3 regions of the Hathewaya limosa genome follow, and region 3 is predicted to be linked to each of the others. Evidence: riboswitches for the same ligand, from Rfam matches in the RefSeq annotation. Region 3 holds a riboswitch; each other region holds the start of a gene.
The links. A riboswitch is a leader RNA that binds a small molecule or an ion and turns the genes downstream of it on or off. The one in region 3 is predicted to bind thiamine pyrophosphate.
Positions count from the first base shown of each region.

Region 1 (6,257 bases), on a different contig from region 3:
AAGGTATTCAATTAGTATCACAAAGTCCACAAAATACAATTTTAAATAGTTTTGAAGTGTATGATAGAAATAGCATTATAACAAATAATTTATTTAATAAAGGAAAGGCTTATACAATAAAAGTAAAGGCATTTTCTGCTACAAAGCCATTGTACCAATTTTGGCTTAAGGATAAAAGAACAAATAAGTGGACAATACTAAGGGATTATAGTGAAAGTGATATGTTTAGTTGGATATCACCTAGTGACGGAGAAAATTATTTGTTAGGAGTGCATGTAAAAGATAAATATAGTGATAAAAGACTAGACCTATATCAATATAAATCTATAAAAGTTATAGGAGAATCTATAATAGCCAATGTAAAGAATTTTAAAATATACCAAAATAGTAGTGAAATAACAGATGGTAGACTTAAACAAGGTGAACAATATAATTTAAAGGCATGTGCTATAGCAACTTCAAAACCATTGTATCAATTTTGGATTAAGGATAAAAGAAATGGTAAATGGACAATGTTAAAAGATTATAGTGAAAAGGATACAATTACATGGATGTCACCAAATGAAGGAAAAGACTATTTGTTAGGAGTACATGTAAAAGATAAATACAGTATAAAAAGGTTAGATACTTTTAAGTATGTACCAATTACTATTTTAGGTGGAATTAATACTAAAAAGGCAAAAATAGTTTTAGATGCTGGTCATGGAAATAAAAATATTACTTACGGTGTTATTGATTCTGGATGCATAGGAGTAGGTGGCGTAAGAGAATGCGATTTAACTCAAATGTTAACAATGAAGGTAGGACAATATTTAAAAGAACGTAATTTCGATGTTATTTATACACGAGATTATCTAAAAGGTTATAAAGAGGTTAAAAATGATTTACAACAAAGATGTGATATTGCTAATTATAATAAAGCAGATTTATTTGTAAGTTTTCATTTTGATTCAATTGGTAACCCTAAAGTTGAAGGAGTTAGTACACATTATAGTAGTTATAGGCCTAACTTAGATAATTCAGGATTACAAACTATAAATGATATAATATATGATAAAACACCTTGTATTCAGGCTATAAAAAGTAAAGAATTATCTGATATAATATGTAAAAGATTATCAGAATTGGGGTTTAAAAATAGAGGATCTAAAGATCATAATCTATATTTAACTAGAAATAGTAATATGATCTCTTTACTTATAGAATGTGGATTTATTACAAATCCATCAGAGGTTAAAAAGGTGGAAAATCCAATAATACAAACTAAAATGGCCGAAAAAATTGGAGAGGCTATAAGTGATTTTTTAAAGTAAAATAAGGATTTGATTTAAGCGTAAAGTAGTATTATAATTAAATAAAGTCAAAATTGGGGGAGCCTTGGCTTCCCTTATTTGTTTAATTGGAGGGCTATATGAAAATAACCTTATTTGAAATATTTGGAATAAAAATACGTAGTTACGGGCTAATGATAGCTATAGGAATAAGTGTGGCATTACTATTATTAGATAAACAAAGTAAAAAAATGGGATATAATGAAGATGATATATGGGGATTATTTTTATGGTCTATATTAAGTGGAGTTTTAGGTGGTAAAATTTTATGGATTATTACTGAATTTAAAACTGTTATGGAAAATCCTAAAGTTTTACTTAATATAGGATATGGTTTTGTTGTTTATGGAGCCATAGGTGGTGGAGCGCTTGCAATTTGTATATATTGTTTAAGAAAAAAATGGAATGTGTTAAAGGTATTTGATATGGTTGCACCATTAGTAGCCATTGCACAAGGATTTGGAAGAATAGGGTGTTTACTTGCGGGATGTTGTTATGGGGCGCCTACACATTCACATTTAGGAATAGTTTTCCCAGAGGGATCCATGGCACCTTCTGGAATAAGGCTGCATCCAACTCAAATTTATTCATCTATATTTGATTTTATTCTAGGAATATTATTGTTTTGGTATTTTAATAAAAAACCCAAAGAAGGAAAAGTATTCGGGGCATATATGATTTTATACAGTATAGGAAGGTTTTTAGTTGAGTTTTTAAGAAATGATCCTAGAGGAAATGTAGGGAATTTTTCTACATCACAATTTATTGCTATATTTACATTGATTTTGGGTATATGTATGTTTAATATACATAAGTTTAAAAAAGTAAAAAATAATTAGCGAGGTAGCATAGGTGTATAAAAAAATATGTAGCTTATTTTTGATTTTGATTATAAGTTTTAGTTTTATAGGATGTAATAAAATAGAAAATTTAAAAGTTAAGTTAGGACTTAAAAATAAGGATTTTGAATTTATGAAATCTGATACGATTAAGGAAGTAGTAATTCAAAGTAATAGAGATAAAGGGTTTAGATTTGTAGTAACCAATGAAGAGGTTATAAAAGAAGCGTACAGTATTTTGACATCAGGGAAAAAAGTGGAAGTTAAATCTAAATTAGATCCAGATTATATATTTGAAGTTCATGAACGTGGAGGAAAAGTACGCAAATTTTATTATATAGCAGGATTAGATAAACAAGATGGGGGAAATTTATATAGTGAAGATGGGAAGAATATATATGTTGTTTCTTCTAGATTAGATAATGATATATTAGGTGACTTTGAGAATATTAGAAAACCAAGAAAGTTTAAAGATGTATATTATGAATCTATTTCACAATGCATAAAAAGGTTTTTTAAAGATAGTAAGGATACAAAGTTAATAGACAAAGAATTTGCTATCAGTATAAAAGATGATTTTGATGTACAAAAATTTTTACTATCCTTGGACATTGAGGAATTTAAGAGTGACTTAGCTGAGGACTATCCTAATGTTAAGATAAAGGATGATACCTTAAAATCTGATTTTACAATTGATGTACAAACTGAAGGATATAAAAGTATAGTATATAAATCAATTATTAGTTTTATAGATAATAAAACTAATAAGAAAAAATCCTATTATATATGGTCTACTTATGAAAATAAGAATTGGACAATAAAAATTGAAGAAAAGAAACCACAAGGGTTTTAATAAAACAACTTAGGAGGGGATATGTAATGAGCAGTTGTGAAGGTTGCAAAAATAAAGATAATTGTTCAAAGGCAAGTGAAAATAAAGGCTGTAATTTTATAATGCCTAAATTTGGAAAAATTAAAAATGTTATAGGGATAATCAGTGGGAAAGGCGGAGTTGGTAAATCTACAGTTACAGGTATATTAGCTACTAAGCTTAAAAATGAAGGATATAGTGTAGGGGTTTTGGATGCAGATATTACAGGACCATCTATGCCAAGATTTTTTGGTATTAACAATAAAAGGTCTTCTATTGAAGCAACAGGAGAAGAAAATTCTTTTAAGTTTATTCCAGTAGAAACTGAAGGAGGAATCAAGGTTAATTCCTTAAATCTTCTTACAGAGAATGAAGGAGATCCTGTTATTTGGAGAGGCCCTGTTATAAATGGAGTTTTAAATCAAATGTTTACGGACACAGTTTGGGGTGAATTAGATTATCTTTTAATTGATATGCCACCTGGTACAGGAGATGTAGCATTAACAGTAATGCAAAGTTTACCTTTGAATGGTGTTATTGTTGTTTCAACGCCTCAAGATATGGTATCAATGATTGTAACTAAAGTTATTAGAATGGCAAAGAAATTAGATATTAATGTATTTGGTGTTGTAGAAAATATGAGTTATGTTAAATGTAAATGTGGTGAGAAAATTAAAGTATTTTCTAATAAATCAGCGGAAGAAGGGGCTAAAGAATTGGGGCTACCATTGCTTGCTGAAATGCCTATAAATAAAGATTTAGTAGAGCATATGGAAAAAAGAACTATAGAGAAATTTATAAATGAAGAAGAAGATTATAATATGTTTCTTAAAAATTTTAAACTTCAATATTCAATGAATAAATAGTAAATTAGATTAAATATAAAAGGGGCTGTCGCACTAAAAAATAGTGCGACAGCCCCTTTTATATTTAAATTCTAGCTTTATTTTTATTTACTGAATTAAAATTACTAATTAAATTTTTAATTGGTAATAGATTAATTATAATGCAGGAAATAATAAATTCTATGCTTAAAAATGAAATGTTATAAACTAATGAATAAATATATGGATTTTGTCCCTTAGCGTATTCAGAGAAGAAAATTATACCGGATAAGAAATGACATAATAATCTACCTAAAATAGCTATTAATATACCTAAGCTTATTTTTATATGAGATTGTATGGGAGTATCTTTACTATAATTAGGTTTAATAAATCCGCCTATACCAATCATCATAAAGGCTAGTGGATAGTCTAATAATAATTGAATAGGATGTACAACATATCCTCCTAAAAATAAATTTAGTATACCTAAAATAAAACCTCCTAACATTCCAATTTCAGGTCCATAGATAAAAGACAATAAAAGAATTGGAATTAAACTACCAGGTGTAACACTTCCACCTTGGGGCATTTTAAATAATCTAAATTGACCTAGCACTGTAGCTATAGCAATGGTAAGTCCAATAGTTACTATTGAAGAGGTAGTTAATTTTACTTTTTTTATTCTAATAAATAAAAGTAAAAGAACTAGAACAATTAAAACAGATAATATGTTTGGAACGGAAAATAGTTCTTTTGGCATATAAAAAACCTCCTTAAAATAATGTGCAGGAGGTATAAGAAATACTCATATAATATACATATAAGATATTATGCTTTCCTACGCTGGGATTAACCAGATCAGGTTCGAGGGTATTTCTCAGTCTAATTGACACCCCTAGCACAAAAAATTTAATTTTAAAAGTGCTTATTAAATACTGCATGTATATTATAGTTTATATTGTAATAATTTACAACGTATATATAATTATTTTAGTTTTAAAATTCTCATAGAATTTAGTATAGCTAATAGAGCTACACCTACATCTGCAAAAACTGCTTCCCACATATTAGCAAGACCCAATGCTGCTAATATAAGAACTAAAAGTTTTATTCCAAGAGCTAAAATTATATTTTGTGTAACAATTTTACGGGTGAATTTAGATATTTTAAGAGCATCAAATATTCTTGAAGGCTCATCATTCATTATAACCATATCAGCGGCTTCTATTGCCGCATCAGAACCAAGACCACCCATTGCTATACCAATGTCAGCTCTGGCCAAAACAGGTGCATCATTTATTCCATCTCCAACAAAGGCCACTTTAGATTTACCTTTTTTACCTTGTAAAATTTCTTCAAATATTTTTACCTTTTCTTGTGGTAACAGTTCCGCATAAAATGTATCTAATTTTAATTCCTTTGCTACTTTTTCAGCTGTAATTTTATTATCACCAGTTAACATAATTGTATTATTTATTCCACTAGATTTTAATTGATTAATAGCTTCTACAGAATCTTGTTTAATTTTGTCAGAAATAACAATACTACCTATAAATTGATTATTTACTGCAATATATACTACAGTTCCTGTACTTTCGCATTTTTTAAAAGTAATTTCAAATTTATCCATTAATTTAGAGTTTCCTACTAAAATTGTGTTTTTCTCGAAATCTACTTTTGTGCCATGTCCAGCTATTTCTTCATAATTTTTTAGCATGTTTTTATCTATTGGTTTGTTATATGCAGAAATTATAGACTTAGCTATAGGATGAGAGGAATAACTTTCACAAATTGCTGCATATCTTAATAATTCTTCTTCCGAAGCTGAATTTGTAGTATTTAATTCTGTAACTTCAAAAATACCTTTAGTTAGTGTACCAGTTTTGTCAAATACAATAGTATCTACAGAGTTTAGAGCTTCTAAATAATTACTTCCTTTTATTAAGACACCTTTTTTAGATGCAGCACCGATTCCACCAAAGAAACCAAGTGGTATAGAAATTACTAATGCACAAGGACAAGAGACTACAAGGAATATAAGAGATCTTCTAACCCAGTCTGATAGAACTGAATCTTTTATAAACATTGGAGGTATAAATGTAAGTGCAATAGCGCAAATAACTACTAAAGGAGTATATACCTTTGCAAATTTAGTAATAAATTTTTCAGCTTCGGCTTTTTTTGAGCCTGCATTTTGAACTAAATCCAAAATTTTAGAAACTGTAGATTGTGAAAATGATTTTGTAACCTTTACATAAAGCATTCCATTTTGGTTTATAAATCCACTTAACACTTCATCTTTAACTTTTATATTTCTTGGTAAAGATTCTCCTGTTAAGGCAGAAGTATCAACAGAGGATTCACCTTCGATTACTATACCATCAAGTGG
Region 1 is NZ_JAUSWN010000001.1:37,123-43,379, forward strand. Features, by position in the region: gene QOZ93_RS00140 (N-acetylmuramoyl-L-alanine amidase) at 1-1,313, shown strand, start outside; gene QOZ93_RS00145 (prolipoprotein diacylglyceryl transferase) at 1,412-2,170, shown strand; gene QOZ93_RS00150 (YhfM domain-containing protein) at 2,184-3,023, shown strand; gene QOZ93_RS00155 (Mrp/NBP35 family ATP-binding protein) at 3,050-3,907, shown strand; gene thiT (energy-coupled thiamine transporter ThiT) at 3,972-4,628, opposite strand; TPP riboswitch at 4,687-4,775, opposite strand; gene QOZ93_RS00165 (heavy metal translocating P-type ATPase) at 4,854-6,257, opposite strand, start outside.
Region 1: another riboswitch for thiamine pyrophosphate. It lies ahead of thiT (energy-coupled thiamine transporter ThiT); the one in region 3 lies ahead of tenA (thiaminase II).

Region 2 (6,257 bases), on a different contig from region 3:
GGAAGCAAGAAAAAAATATCCTAAATATGAGATTATAAGTTATAAGGAGTTAGATACAATAAAAGAGAGTAAACTTGTAGTAAATTGTACTCCAGTTGGTATGTATCCTAAAAATGAGTTTACACCAATGGATAAGAAATATTTAAAAAAATTCAAAGCTGTTGTAGATATAATTTATAATCCATTAGAAACATTATTTTTAAAGGAAGCTAAGGAACAAGGTTTAAAAAGTGTAAATGGTATGTATATGTTGGTAGCTCAAGCTGTTAGAGCACAAGAAATTTGGAATGATATTGAAATTCCTTATGAGGTTGTAGATAAGATCTATGAATATATGATACAAAAATAAGTAATGGAGTAAAGTGTGAATATGAATATTGTTTTAATTGGTATGCCAGGGTGTGGAAAAAGCACCTTGGGTTCTTTTTTATCTAGAAGATTAAATTTAAGATTTATTGATTTAGATGAATATATAGAAAATAAACAAGAAAAAACTATAAAAGAAATCTTTAATAATGGAGAAGAGTATTTTAGAGATATAGAAACTGATGTGGTGAAAGAAGTAAGTATATTTAATTCTACTATAATTTCAACAGGTGGAGGAGTTGTAAAAAGATATGAGAATATACTACAACTTAAAAAAAATTCTATAATCATTTTTATAAATAGGCCTATAGAAGAAATTTTAAAGGATATAGATTGTGAAAGTCGTCCACTTTTAAAAAAAGGAAAAGAAAAATTATATAGGCTATATGAAGAAAGGTTACCATTGTATAAAAAGTATTGTGATGTAGAGATATTAAATGATAAACATATAGATTTAGTTTTAGGAGATATTATTAAATTACTTAAAAGAAAGGAAATAATTTAGAATGAGAATCTTAGTTATTAATGGACCAAATTTAAATTTTTTAGGTATTAGAGAAAAGGGGGTTTATGGCAAGGAAACTTATGAAGAATTATGCAATTTTATAGAAAACGAAGCTAAAAATCTTGGAATTGATATTGATATACGTCAAAGTAATATAGAGGGAGAGATTATAAATTTTATACAAGAAGCTTATGAAAATATTGATGGAATCATTATAAATCCAGGTGCATATACTCATTATAGTATAGCTATATTTGATGCATTAAAGTCTGTAAATATTGATACTATAGAAGTTCATTTAAGTAATATATATAAACGTGAAGAATTTAGACATAAATCAGTAACAGCTCCTGCTTGTGTTGGACAAATTTCAGGATTAGGTTTTTTAGGATATAAGTTAGCAATGGAAGCACTATATTATAGAAAAAATAAATAGATTTAATATAAATTATAAATAATAAATATTAGATTATACCACTGTTAAAGTTTAAAATAAAATTATAAAAGCTTTAGGAGGGGATTTTATGCATAAAGATCAATTAATAAACTTAGAACCTTCAGTTAGAGAACAAGTTATGAGAGAGGAACTTGGAGAAGAAAAGTGTAAGATTTTAGATAAGTATGGATTGCACCCTAATGAGAGAATATATTGGGAAAAAGTACAAGAAAAATATCCTACACAAGAATATTTTAGTCATAAATTTGCAGTAAAAAGTTCAGTACTAGGTATGATTTTTCATATATATAGATTATGTTTTGCTAAGACTAAATATTTTGAAAATAATTGGGATAAGTTTATTCCGTGTGTTTATACCCTTCGAGAAGGATTTATAGAAACAGAACTGTACAATATGGAATTTATTAAACATAAAAAAACAGGATTAATTATAGATCTAAGAGAACTATCTAAAATTCATTGGATTCAAGATTTTAAAGACTTATGCTTATATATAGAAAATAAAGAAAAAGAGTTAGAAAGAAAAATTGGATAGTATATAAAAATAAAAGATATAGATAACTTTTAATTAGAAATATATATAGTTATAAAAATGCAAATTCATATAAGGTGGATTTGCATTTTTATATTATTGAGTTAAATATTAAAAAATGTGGTCATTATTCATTTATAGAAAAAACTGAAGAGATTTTAGAAAGTATAGATAAATTTTTATTAAAACATTAAGTTATTATATAAATCATAGTAATTAATGATAACTTTTATTAAGATAATTAGTTGAATCTCTAAATGGGTTGTGATAATATGGAAGCAAAGTTAAATAAAACAGGGGTGCTAGAATATGGCTAGCTGAGATAAAGATCCTTAAAATCTTTGACTCTTTGACCTGATCTGGATAATGCCAGCGTAGGAAACATATTTATAAATTAATTTGTTTTTGTTACAAATTATATTTGTTTATGATAATGCAAATCCGAAACTGGATTTGCATTTTTGATTTTAAATTAAAAAATAAAAAGTTAGAGTAACAATATATTTACAATTAGGAGGAAATGATATGAAAAATGTTTTAACTATTGCAGGATCAGATAGCTGTGGGGGAGCAGGTATTCAAGCGGATTTAAAAACTTTTTCAGCGCATGGAGTTTATGGTATGTCTGTCATTACAGCTGTTACTGCGCAAAACACTATGGGAGTTCTAGCAGTTCAAGACATAGAAAGAGATATCATTGAAAAACAAATAAGCTGCATATATGAAGATATAGAAGTGAGTGCAGTAAAAATTGGTATGGTATCTAAGATAGAAACTATAGAAGCAATTGCAGAAGGTCTTTTAAAGTATAGAGCAAAAAACATTGTTGTAGATCCTGTAATGATTTCTAAAAGTGGATATGACTTATTAAAACCGGAATCAAAAGACACATTAATTAAAAAATTACTTCCTATAGCTACAATTGTTACACCTAATTTACCAGAAGCAGAAGTTATCTTAGAGAGAAAAATAACAACATTGGATGAAATGATTGAAGCAGCTAAAGAAATACATAGTAAAGGACCTAAAACTGTTTTAGTTAAAGGTGGTCATTTAGAAAATGATGCTACTGATGTTTTATATGATGGAAAAGAAATTTATTTATTAAAGGGTACAAGAATAGATACTAAAAATACACATGGAACAGGATGTACATTATCTTCAGCTATAGCTTCAAATTTGGCAAATGGTTATGATGTAAAAGAAGCAGTACAAAAAGCTAAGGAGTATATAACAATGGCTATTGAACATTCCTTTGCAATAGGACATGGAGTCGGTCCTACAAATCATTTTTATAAGTTATATAAAAGTTCAGGATTAATAGATTAATAAAATAAATTTTCGGTGTAAGGAGGGGAAATTTAAATGATAGAGGAGAATAGGGAAGTAAATGGAAGTATACTACAATCTTGTTGTGATACACTTACTGCTTTAAGAGAAAAAAAACCACTAATTCATCATATAACTAATTATGTTACAGTGAATGATTGTGCAAATATTACTTTAGCCATAGGGGCATCTCCTGTAATGGCAGATGATATAAATGAAGTTGAAGAAATGACATCAATAGCGGGAGCTTTAGTTATAAATATAGGTACATTAAATACAAGAACTGTTGATTCTATGATTAAAGCGGGAAAAAAAGCAAATGAACTTAATATACCAGTAATCCTAGATCCAGTAGGAGTAGGGGCTACAAAATATAGATTAGAAGTTGCAAAGAAACTTTTAGAAAATGTTAAGTTTACTGTGGTTAGAGGCAATATGTCAGAAATTAAAATATTATCGGGAATAAAATCAGGGATAAAAGGTGTTGATTCAACGGAGAGTTTAGACGGTAAAGAGAAAATAGCTAAAAATTTGGCTTTAAAATTAAAATCAGTTGTAGCAATAACAGGAGCCATAGATTGTATTTCTGATGGAAAAAGAATTGTTTCTATAGAAAATGGACATTCTATGTTATCTAATGTTACAGGGACAGGATGTATGAGTACTTCTTTAATAGCTTCGTATACTTCTATTTTCAAAGATGGTTTTATAGGTGCAATAGGTGGGTTAGTATCAATGGGTATAGCTGGAGAAAAAAGTTTTGAAAGTTTAGTAGATGGAGACGGAATAGGAACTTTTAGAATAAGAATTTTCGATAATATATATAATTTAACAGAGAGTGAACTTTTAAATAAAGCAAAGATATATTAAGAAGAAGGTGAGTATATGAAAAAATCTAATATAGATTATACTTTATATTTAGTAACGGATAGAGAAATTTTGGGAAATAGAAACTTAGAAGATGCTGTAGAAGAAGCTATTTTAGGTGGAGTTACCTTGGTTCAATTAAGGGAAAAAAATTGTTCAAGTTTAGAGTTTTATAATACTGCTAAAAATATAAAAGAAATTACACGTAAATATAATATACCTTTAATTATAAATGATCGATTAGACATAGCACAAGCAATAGACGCAGATGGAGTTCATATTGGACAAGAAGATATGCCAGTTGATCTTGCAAGGAAAATTTTGGGGCAACATAAGGTTATCGGAGTTTCAGCTCAAACATTGGAACAGGCACTTATAGCAGAAGAAGAAGGTGCAGATTATCTAGGTGTAGGAGCAATTTTTAATACTACTACTAAAAGAGATGCTATCCAAGATATGGGATTAAAAATATTGAAAGATATAAAAGTAAAAGTTAATATACCTATAGTTGGAATAGGTGGTATAGATCATAGTAATGCAAAAAGCGTAATCCAGACCGGTGCAGATGGAGTTGCTGTGGTTTCGTGTATTTTAAAAGAGACAGATATAAGAAATTCAAGTAAAAGATTATATGATATAGTTAAAAAATAAATATAATAATACTTTTTAAAAGTCCAAAAGTAACTTATATAAAATTACTTTTGGATTTTTTTATATATAAAAGATAATTTATTTCACTTAAAAAGTTACATATACTTTGAATTTATAAATTATGTAAGAAGAACTAAAGATAATTAAATATTTAGCCGAGAATCATAGAATAATCATTAGTTTTACAAATAAAATTTATAAGATAAGTAATATATAAAATCTTTTTTTAGAACTTGATAATACACTATGATAAAGTATAAAAAGATTTAAATGTTTTAAAAAGTTTATAATAATAAAATTTTTAAATAAAGTTATAGTATATAAAAGGCAATAATTTAAATATAAAGGTTATTTTAAGATTATATAGATTCTTATTTTTAAATCTAAAATATTATTATGTAGTTATATATTATAAAATACATATTTCACAAAAAATATTACAAAATTACTGAACCATTGAGATTAAATTTTTTATTAAAAGTTTAAAAAATTTGAAATTGTTATTGGATTATATGAGTTTTATACTTTAAATAAATTATAGAATTGGTATAATAAGTATAGAAATTTATTTTAGACTTCACTAGAATAAACAAAGGAGTTGTAAAAGCATGGATTTAAATAATAATGAGAACTTAACGATGGAAGAGGCTATGTTAGATATAGATAAGTCTATGAAAAAGATTAAGACAGGTGATATTGTAAAAGGAAAAGTAGTTTCTGTTTTAGAAAATGAAGTTATAGTAAACATAGGATATATGGCAGATGGAATAATTCCGGTTGAAGAGTTATCATTTGAAGATGTTGTACCAAGTGATGTAGTTAAAGAGACAGAAGAAATTTTTGTTTATATATTAAAGAGAGATGATGGAGAAGGAAATGTTCTTTTATCTAAAAAAAGAGCCGATGAAATTAAGCTTTGGAATTCTTTGACTGAACTTTATAACAGAAAAGAAAATGTAATATTTAAAGTTAAAGAGGTAGTAAAGGGAGGATTAAGAGGTTGTGTTAACGGACTAAAAGCTTTTATGCCGGCATCCCTAGTGTCAGCTGAATATACAGATGATTTAAATGTATACTTAGAAAAAGAATTAGAATGTAGAATAGATGAAATTAGTAAAAAAAATCAGAACATTGTTGTATCTAGGAAGGTTATAGAACTAGAAGAATTAAACAAAAAGAAAGAAATACTTTGGAATTCTATTAAAAAAGGGCAAAAAGTAAAAGGTGTTGTAACTAAAATAATGAATTTTGGTGCTTTTGTTGATTTAGGTGGAATAGAAGGTTTAATACATTTATCTGAATTAGCATGGAGAAAAGTTAAGAATGCTTCAGAAGTTGTTTCTATACGTCAACCGGTTAACGTATATGTATTAGATGTAGATAAAGATAAGAAAAGAATTGCTTTGAGTTTAAAACAATTAGGAGAAAATCCTTGGGACAATATTGAGGGAAGACTTATAGAAGGAAGTGTAGTAGAGGGTGTTATTACAAGACTTTTAGATTTTGGAGCATTTGTAGAGATAGAAGAAGGAATAGAAGGACTTGTACAT
Region 2 is NZ_JAUSWN010000020.1:4,896-11,152, reverse strand. Features, by position in the region: gene aroE (shikimate dehydrogenase) at 1-349, shown strand, start outside; gene QOZ93_RS10990 (shikimate kinase) at 371-871, shown strand; gene aroQ (type II 3-dehydroquinate dehydratase) at 873-1,307, shown strand; gene QOZ93_RS10980 (hypothetical protein) at 1,396-1,863, shown strand; TPP riboswitch at 2,146-2,260, shown strand; gene thiD (bifunctional hydroxymethylpyrimidine kinase/phosphomethylpyrimidine kinase) at 2,386-3,189, shown strand; gene thiM (hydroxyethylthiazole kinase) at 3,226-4,059, shown strand; gene thiE (thiamine phosphate synthase) at 4,075-4,707, shown strand; gene rpsA (30S ribosomal protein S1) at 5,316-6,257, shown strand, end outside.
Region 2: another riboswitch for thiamine pyrophosphate. It lies ahead of thiD (bifunctional hydroxymethylpyrimidine kinase/phosphomethylpyrimidine kinase); the one in region 3 lies ahead of tenA (thiaminase II).

Region 3 (6,257 bases):
TTCTCAATTAAAAGATCAACTAAATGATGTCTCAAATAAATTAAAAGATACTTTTACAAGTGAAGAAGCAAAAGGTTTTTGGGCAAAAATAAAACAATTTTTCGTGGATATTTGGAATGCAATAAAAAATCTTTTTAGTAGTTCAGATGATACTAAAAAAGATAGCGATTCTCCTAAAACAGAAGATGGAAATAAATCACCTTCTGCCAATAATTTAAGTACTCCACAATCAAATAAAGAAAAACAATCTAGTACTTCTACTTCAACATCTTCACAAGATAATTCAAATAATACTAGTACTGCTCAATAAAAAAATATCTCTAGGAAATGTCATTATTTCCTAGAGATATTTTTTATTTAAGTAATTTATAAAATTTTATTTATTTTATTTCATTAATTTCTCCAAAGGTATATTAAAAATTTTTCTCCATGATAAAATAATTATTAAAATTAATACTGCTCCATATATATACACACCTATGGGCCAAAAAAATATAAATACAGCATGAACTCCTCCAAAAATACCTGTTAATATGCTTCCTAATAAATAAGGCGCCACATCTCCTTCTGCCTTAATACTTTTATCACTTTCGGAAAAAGGCAACGCCTTATCCATTAGATAAAAGGAGAAAAGATTTAATATAATAATTACTAAGAACACTATTATTAATTGAGGAATAACCTTTATCCCAAAAATAAATACCCACAAAATACTAAGTAAAATAAATATAGGAAATATAAACTTATAAAATATAGCTTTGAAACAACCTTTGAAGATATTTGAAATTTCATCTACTGGAGAAGTTATATAAACCCATGAACCTTGAAATTTTTGCGAATATTTTATGTTTGTAGCAACTGTACATAACAACATTACAGCAAAATAAATCAATAAATAAGTCTTTGAATTATTCATAGATGTTTTCCATTGTGCAAAGCCTTTAACCATATTCTCATGACTTGCTGGAAAGATCATTATTAATGGAAAAGCTAAAGCTAAACCCAGACTAGGATATATTCTAAATTTAATTTCTCTTTCACTACTAAATAAATTATAAGAAAAATTAAAAAATATTCTCTCCTGTCTATTTCTACATATTATTCTACTTATTCTAAATGAAAATTTCTCTTTTTCTTTTTTACTTTTGCATGTATTATTGTTTAATTTTTCTAGATATTCTTCAAACTTAGGTGTCAGTTGCCAATATATAATAATTGAAACTATAGGTATAATTATTGCCAATAATGTATGTGCTATTAAATATCCTTTAATTTCTCCTGATTCAATCATTGTAAGCGGTGATGCAAACCACATTGGAATTACAAAGTAATGCCATAACTTACTTGTAAAATTAACTTGTATATCTACAACATCAAAAATTCTACCTGCCAATTGACTAAAAAGTGTTATAAATATACTTAAAATAATTTGTACAAAGTTTATCATGTCTTTTAGTTTCTCTCCATCAAAAAACTTTAAAACTAAGAAATAAACAAAAGTAGTTATTATTATCATAAATATATCTATACATATTATCTCTAGTAAAAATACTAAGGTAAAAAACACACCATATCTTAATGAAACTAATATAGAAACTCCTGTAAGAGATAATGTTAAACTAAACATATATATAAGTATATGAGTTAATTTAGCTGCATTTAATGTCCTAGAATCTACACCTCTAGTTCCTATTAAGATTTTATCACGAACATCTAAAAGAACTGTTGAAAAATCCGACATAAATATTGTTAGAACAAAAAACATAAGCATAAAAAAATAAACAGTCATCTGCCATAATATATTAATTTTAAATCCTATAAATAAGGCTAAGATAATCCCCATAAAACCATTTAGAACTATAGAAGATTCCATTTTACTTTCTTCTTTATCACTATTTTTTTGCCTATTAAAAACTGTTGGAACCTTTCTTCTGTCCATAGTTAATTTAATTTTTACAATAGACCTCATAATATCATAATCTACACCAAACTTAGTATAAACACTTTTAAACTTGTCTATAAACTTTAAACTCTTAAATTCCTTCATATCTAATTCACTCCTTGTATAATAGAAGTAAATTGTTCTGCTATCTCTTTATGTTCAGTAAAACCTGTAAATTCATTAAATATACTTTCTAATGATCCTTCATGAGATTTTTCCTTAAGTTCTTCAAAAGTTCCATCTGCTGCTATTACACCATTATTTAAAAGTAATATCCTACTGCTTATTTTCTCAACCACATCCATTATATGTGATGAATAAAATATTGTTTTCCCCTGTGCTGCTAAATTAGCTAATATCTCTTTTATTATCATTACACTATTTGCATCCAATCCACTTAAAGGTTCATCTAAAAATAATATATCTGGATCATGTATTAGACTTGCTATTAGTAATATTTTTTGTCTCATACCTTTAGAGTATGTTAAAATTCTAGAATTAAAAGCATTATCCATTCCTAATATTTTCATAAGTTGTCTACTTTTATATAATGCTGTATTATATTCTATACCATATAACTCTCCTACAAATGTAAGATATTCTTTACCAGTTAAGCTGTCATATAACTCTGAGAGTTCAGGTACATATCCTATATGTTTTTTATATTCTCCATTTCCTTTTAAAATATCTTCACCAAAAATTTCAACACTTCCTTTATAATCTCTTAAAAGTCCTAACATTATTTTAACTGTTGTACTTTTTCCTGCCCCATTAGGACCAATATATCCTATAATTTCCCCTTTATGAATATCTAGATTGATTCCTTTTAATACTTGTTTCGTACCAAAAATCATATAAAGATCTCGAATCTTTATTATTACATCCTCTTCCATCATATATTTGTTCCCCCATTATTATTCTGTTAATTTTTTATGAATATTTTAACATTATATATTATTTCTGTCTACATTACTTTACATATAAGTTATTGAAATAATATTGGCCATAAAATAAAAAATATATAGTAAGAATAAGAAAATTAACTTCTTACTCTTTCTATATATTTATAACTTTATGTACATCATAACAAATAAACTTTATACAATTATTTATTTTATAAACTTTTTTATAGGTATTATTGCTATAAGTATTGTAGTTAATACTGCCTCTACTCCTGCACTAGATCCGTTATATATGATAGAGTATAACCAAACATTCATTCCTTTTGGAGCATATTGCCCGAAAAATAATACTCCAGATATTACAGAGGACAAAAGACTTAATCCTGTAGCAAATAAACTTCCTAATATAATGTTATACTTTTTGTCTTTTCCAAAAGTTCCTGCTACCCCTAATGCCATTGTTCCTAAAATATAATCCAACAAAAATTGTAATGGATGTACTATAACTGCTCCATTTAACAACTTAAGTAATCCAAAAATTAAACCACCTGTAACTCCTGGTATATTTCCATATAATATTGAAAGAATCATTACAGGAAGCATAGAAAACAACGTTATTCCCCCGCCCTGAGGATATCTTATAAAGTGAATTAAATATAATACAAAAGATAGAGAACTAATTACCCCTATTTTTACTATCATATTAGTTGTAAATTTATATTTTATTAAATTTATTATATAAATTCCTAATAATCCTATAGATATTATCAAACCAATAATATTAATCATCTTTTGTTCTCCCTAATTACTCTAAATGTCTTATTTATTATAAGCCATATCCCAAAATTGTTTTTCATATTTACTAGATGTTATAAAAATATTTAATAATTCTTTTTTTTCATCTTCAGTTATATCAGTGCAAATTTTATCTACATAATCTAACCATTCATTTGTGAAATCAGTAAACTCTTTTGATGCATATGAATCTATCCAAGGTTTATAAAAATTATTATCTAATTTTTCTTTATAAATTTTTTGAATATATTTTCCTATATAATTATAACTCCATGTACAAGGCAATGTAGCAATAGCGCATTTTCTTATATTTCCCTCTAATGATTTGGATAACATATAGCTTGTATAACTAGTATTAACTATGTTTGATTCCATCTTCTCAACTTGCCATGGTTCAAATCCAAAATTCTTTAAGTATTTAATATGCACTTCTGTCTCATCATTCATAGTTCCCTTTATGGAATTATAAAAAAATTTCATTTCTTCCATAGTTGAAGCCTTTATAATTCCGACACAAAATGATTTAGAGTATTCTTTAAGATATAAATAATCTTGAATAAGATAGTATTGAAACTTTTCTCTTGGTAAACACCCTTCTGCTAACTCTTTTATAAAGGGATGATTTAAATACTCCTCCCATATTTTTTCTGATTTTTGAAACAAATACTGTGTAAATTTCATAATTACTTCACCTTTCTTTAATATCTGCTCCAACAATGAAAAAACTTATTTTAAAAAAATCTTAAAATAAAAAAGTTATGTCCATTTAGGAACATAACTTTTAATTACACATAAAAATACTAATAAAAATAAATTATATGAATATACAATTTCTCTTAGTATTATATTAATAAGCTTTCCTACGCTGGTATTATCCAAATCAGGTTAAAAGGGTTAATAGTTTTACTATCTCTCAGCCTAATGAAAATCGGCACCCCTAGCTAGATATTTATTTATGTAGTTATTATAAAAGATTTAAAACATAAAATCTATATATTTTTTTACCTTTTAAATCTTTTAATAAATTTTCTTTTTATTTGACTTATTTTAATATATAGGTTATAATTAGTTCATAAGTTAGTTGGAACTATAAAGTTAATAATGACGCGGGATGGAGCAGTTGGTAGCTCGTCGGGCTCATAACCCGAAGGTCGTAGGTTCAAGTCCTGTTCCCGCAACCAAAAACCATACTATTAAAGTATGGTTTTTTTATTTTGAATCCATATTAAATTTCCTTGAGTTTAAAATAAACTTAATTGTTCTTCTTTTTTATGTTCTAAAGATGATATAGTTATTCCAATTCTATTTCATTTAACATCTCATTCCCATATTCCTGTATTTCTCTACTTTTACATATGTATTTTAATAATGTTTTACTTTTAGTATGAGTTTCAAAAGAAGTGGTTTTTAATTTTATAGTTATAGTTTTTCCTTGCATATTTTCCTTTTCCAATGTATTTTCTATAAACTCAGCAAAATTTTCTATATACCATTTTAATTGTTGTTTATTTTTTGTATCTTTTTTTAAAGTTATTTCCCTTCCTATAGATTTTCTCTCTCTAAAAGTATTTACCTTTCTATTATCTATTCCACGTATTCTATCATATATCTCCAATCCAGATTTTCCAAAGTAATTAATAATAAAATCTTTTGATAATGCATATAACTCTTCAATATTAAAAACACCTATATTATTAAGTTTTTTAACAGATTTTTTTCCAAGTCCATGAACCTTATTTATTGAAAGTGGAAAAAGTACTTTGGGTACCATTTCCTTCGTTATTACTTTAATACCATTTGGTTTATTCCAATCTGATGCAAGTTTTGCTAAAAATTTATTATAAGATATACCAATGGATAGTGTAAGTCCTAATTCTTTTAAAACATTTTCTTTTATAAGAAGGGCTATTTTAATGGGATCTTTATTTAAATGAGTTATATCCAAATAAGCTTCATCTATACTTACAGGTTCTACATAAGGAGTTACGGAATAAAATATATCAAATATTTTAGATGAAATTTCTTTATATCTATACATTCTAACAGGCAAAAAAATTGCCTTGGAGCATTTTGCTTTAGCTATATAGACAGGCATAGCACTCCTTATTCCATAAGCCCTTGCCTCATAAGAACAAGTTGCAACTACTCCTCTTTCACTAATTCCACCTACAATAACAGGCTTTCCTTTTAATTTGGGATTATCTTTTATTTCTACAGAAGCAAAAAATGCATCCATATCTACATGAAGTATTTTTCTTTCCATACCTTTGGCAATCCTTTCTCTTAAATACTCTTTAAATATTATTATATTCTCTATTTTAAAAAATGCTAAATATTTTTAATATCAGTATGAGTATTAAAAATATTTAGCATTACAATTATTAAAGGAGGTCTTTTGGCTTCCTTTAATTCATATCGAAATAATTATTTTTTAATTTTACTTGACTTGAATCACTATATAGAGTATTATAAATATATAAGTTGTTTGAAATTAATAATTTTAATAATGACGCGGGATGGAGCAGCTGGTAGCTCGTCGGGCTCATAACCCGAAGGTCGTAGGTTCAAGTCCTGCTCCCGCAACCAAAAACCATACTATTAAAGTATGGTTTTTTTAT
Region 3 is NZ_JAUSWN010000019.1:51,659-57,915, forward strand. Features, by position in the region: gene QOZ93_RS10905 (DUF1002 domain-containing protein) at 1-310, shown strand, start outside; gene QOZ93_RS10910 (ABC transporter permease) at 386-2,047, opposite strand; gene QOZ93_RS10915 (ABC transporter ATP-binding protein) at 2,050-2,835, opposite strand; gene thiT (energy-coupled thiamine transporter ThiT) at 3,052-3,633, opposite strand; gene tenA (thiaminase II) at 3,664-4,320, opposite strand; TPP riboswitch at 4,480-4,588, opposite strand; tRNA gene QOZ93_RS10930 (tRNA-Met) at 4,745-4,820, shown strand; gene QOZ93_RS10935 (DNA polymerase IV) at 4,931-5,902, opposite strand; tRNA gene QOZ93_RS10940 (tRNA-Met) at 6,150-6,225, shown strand.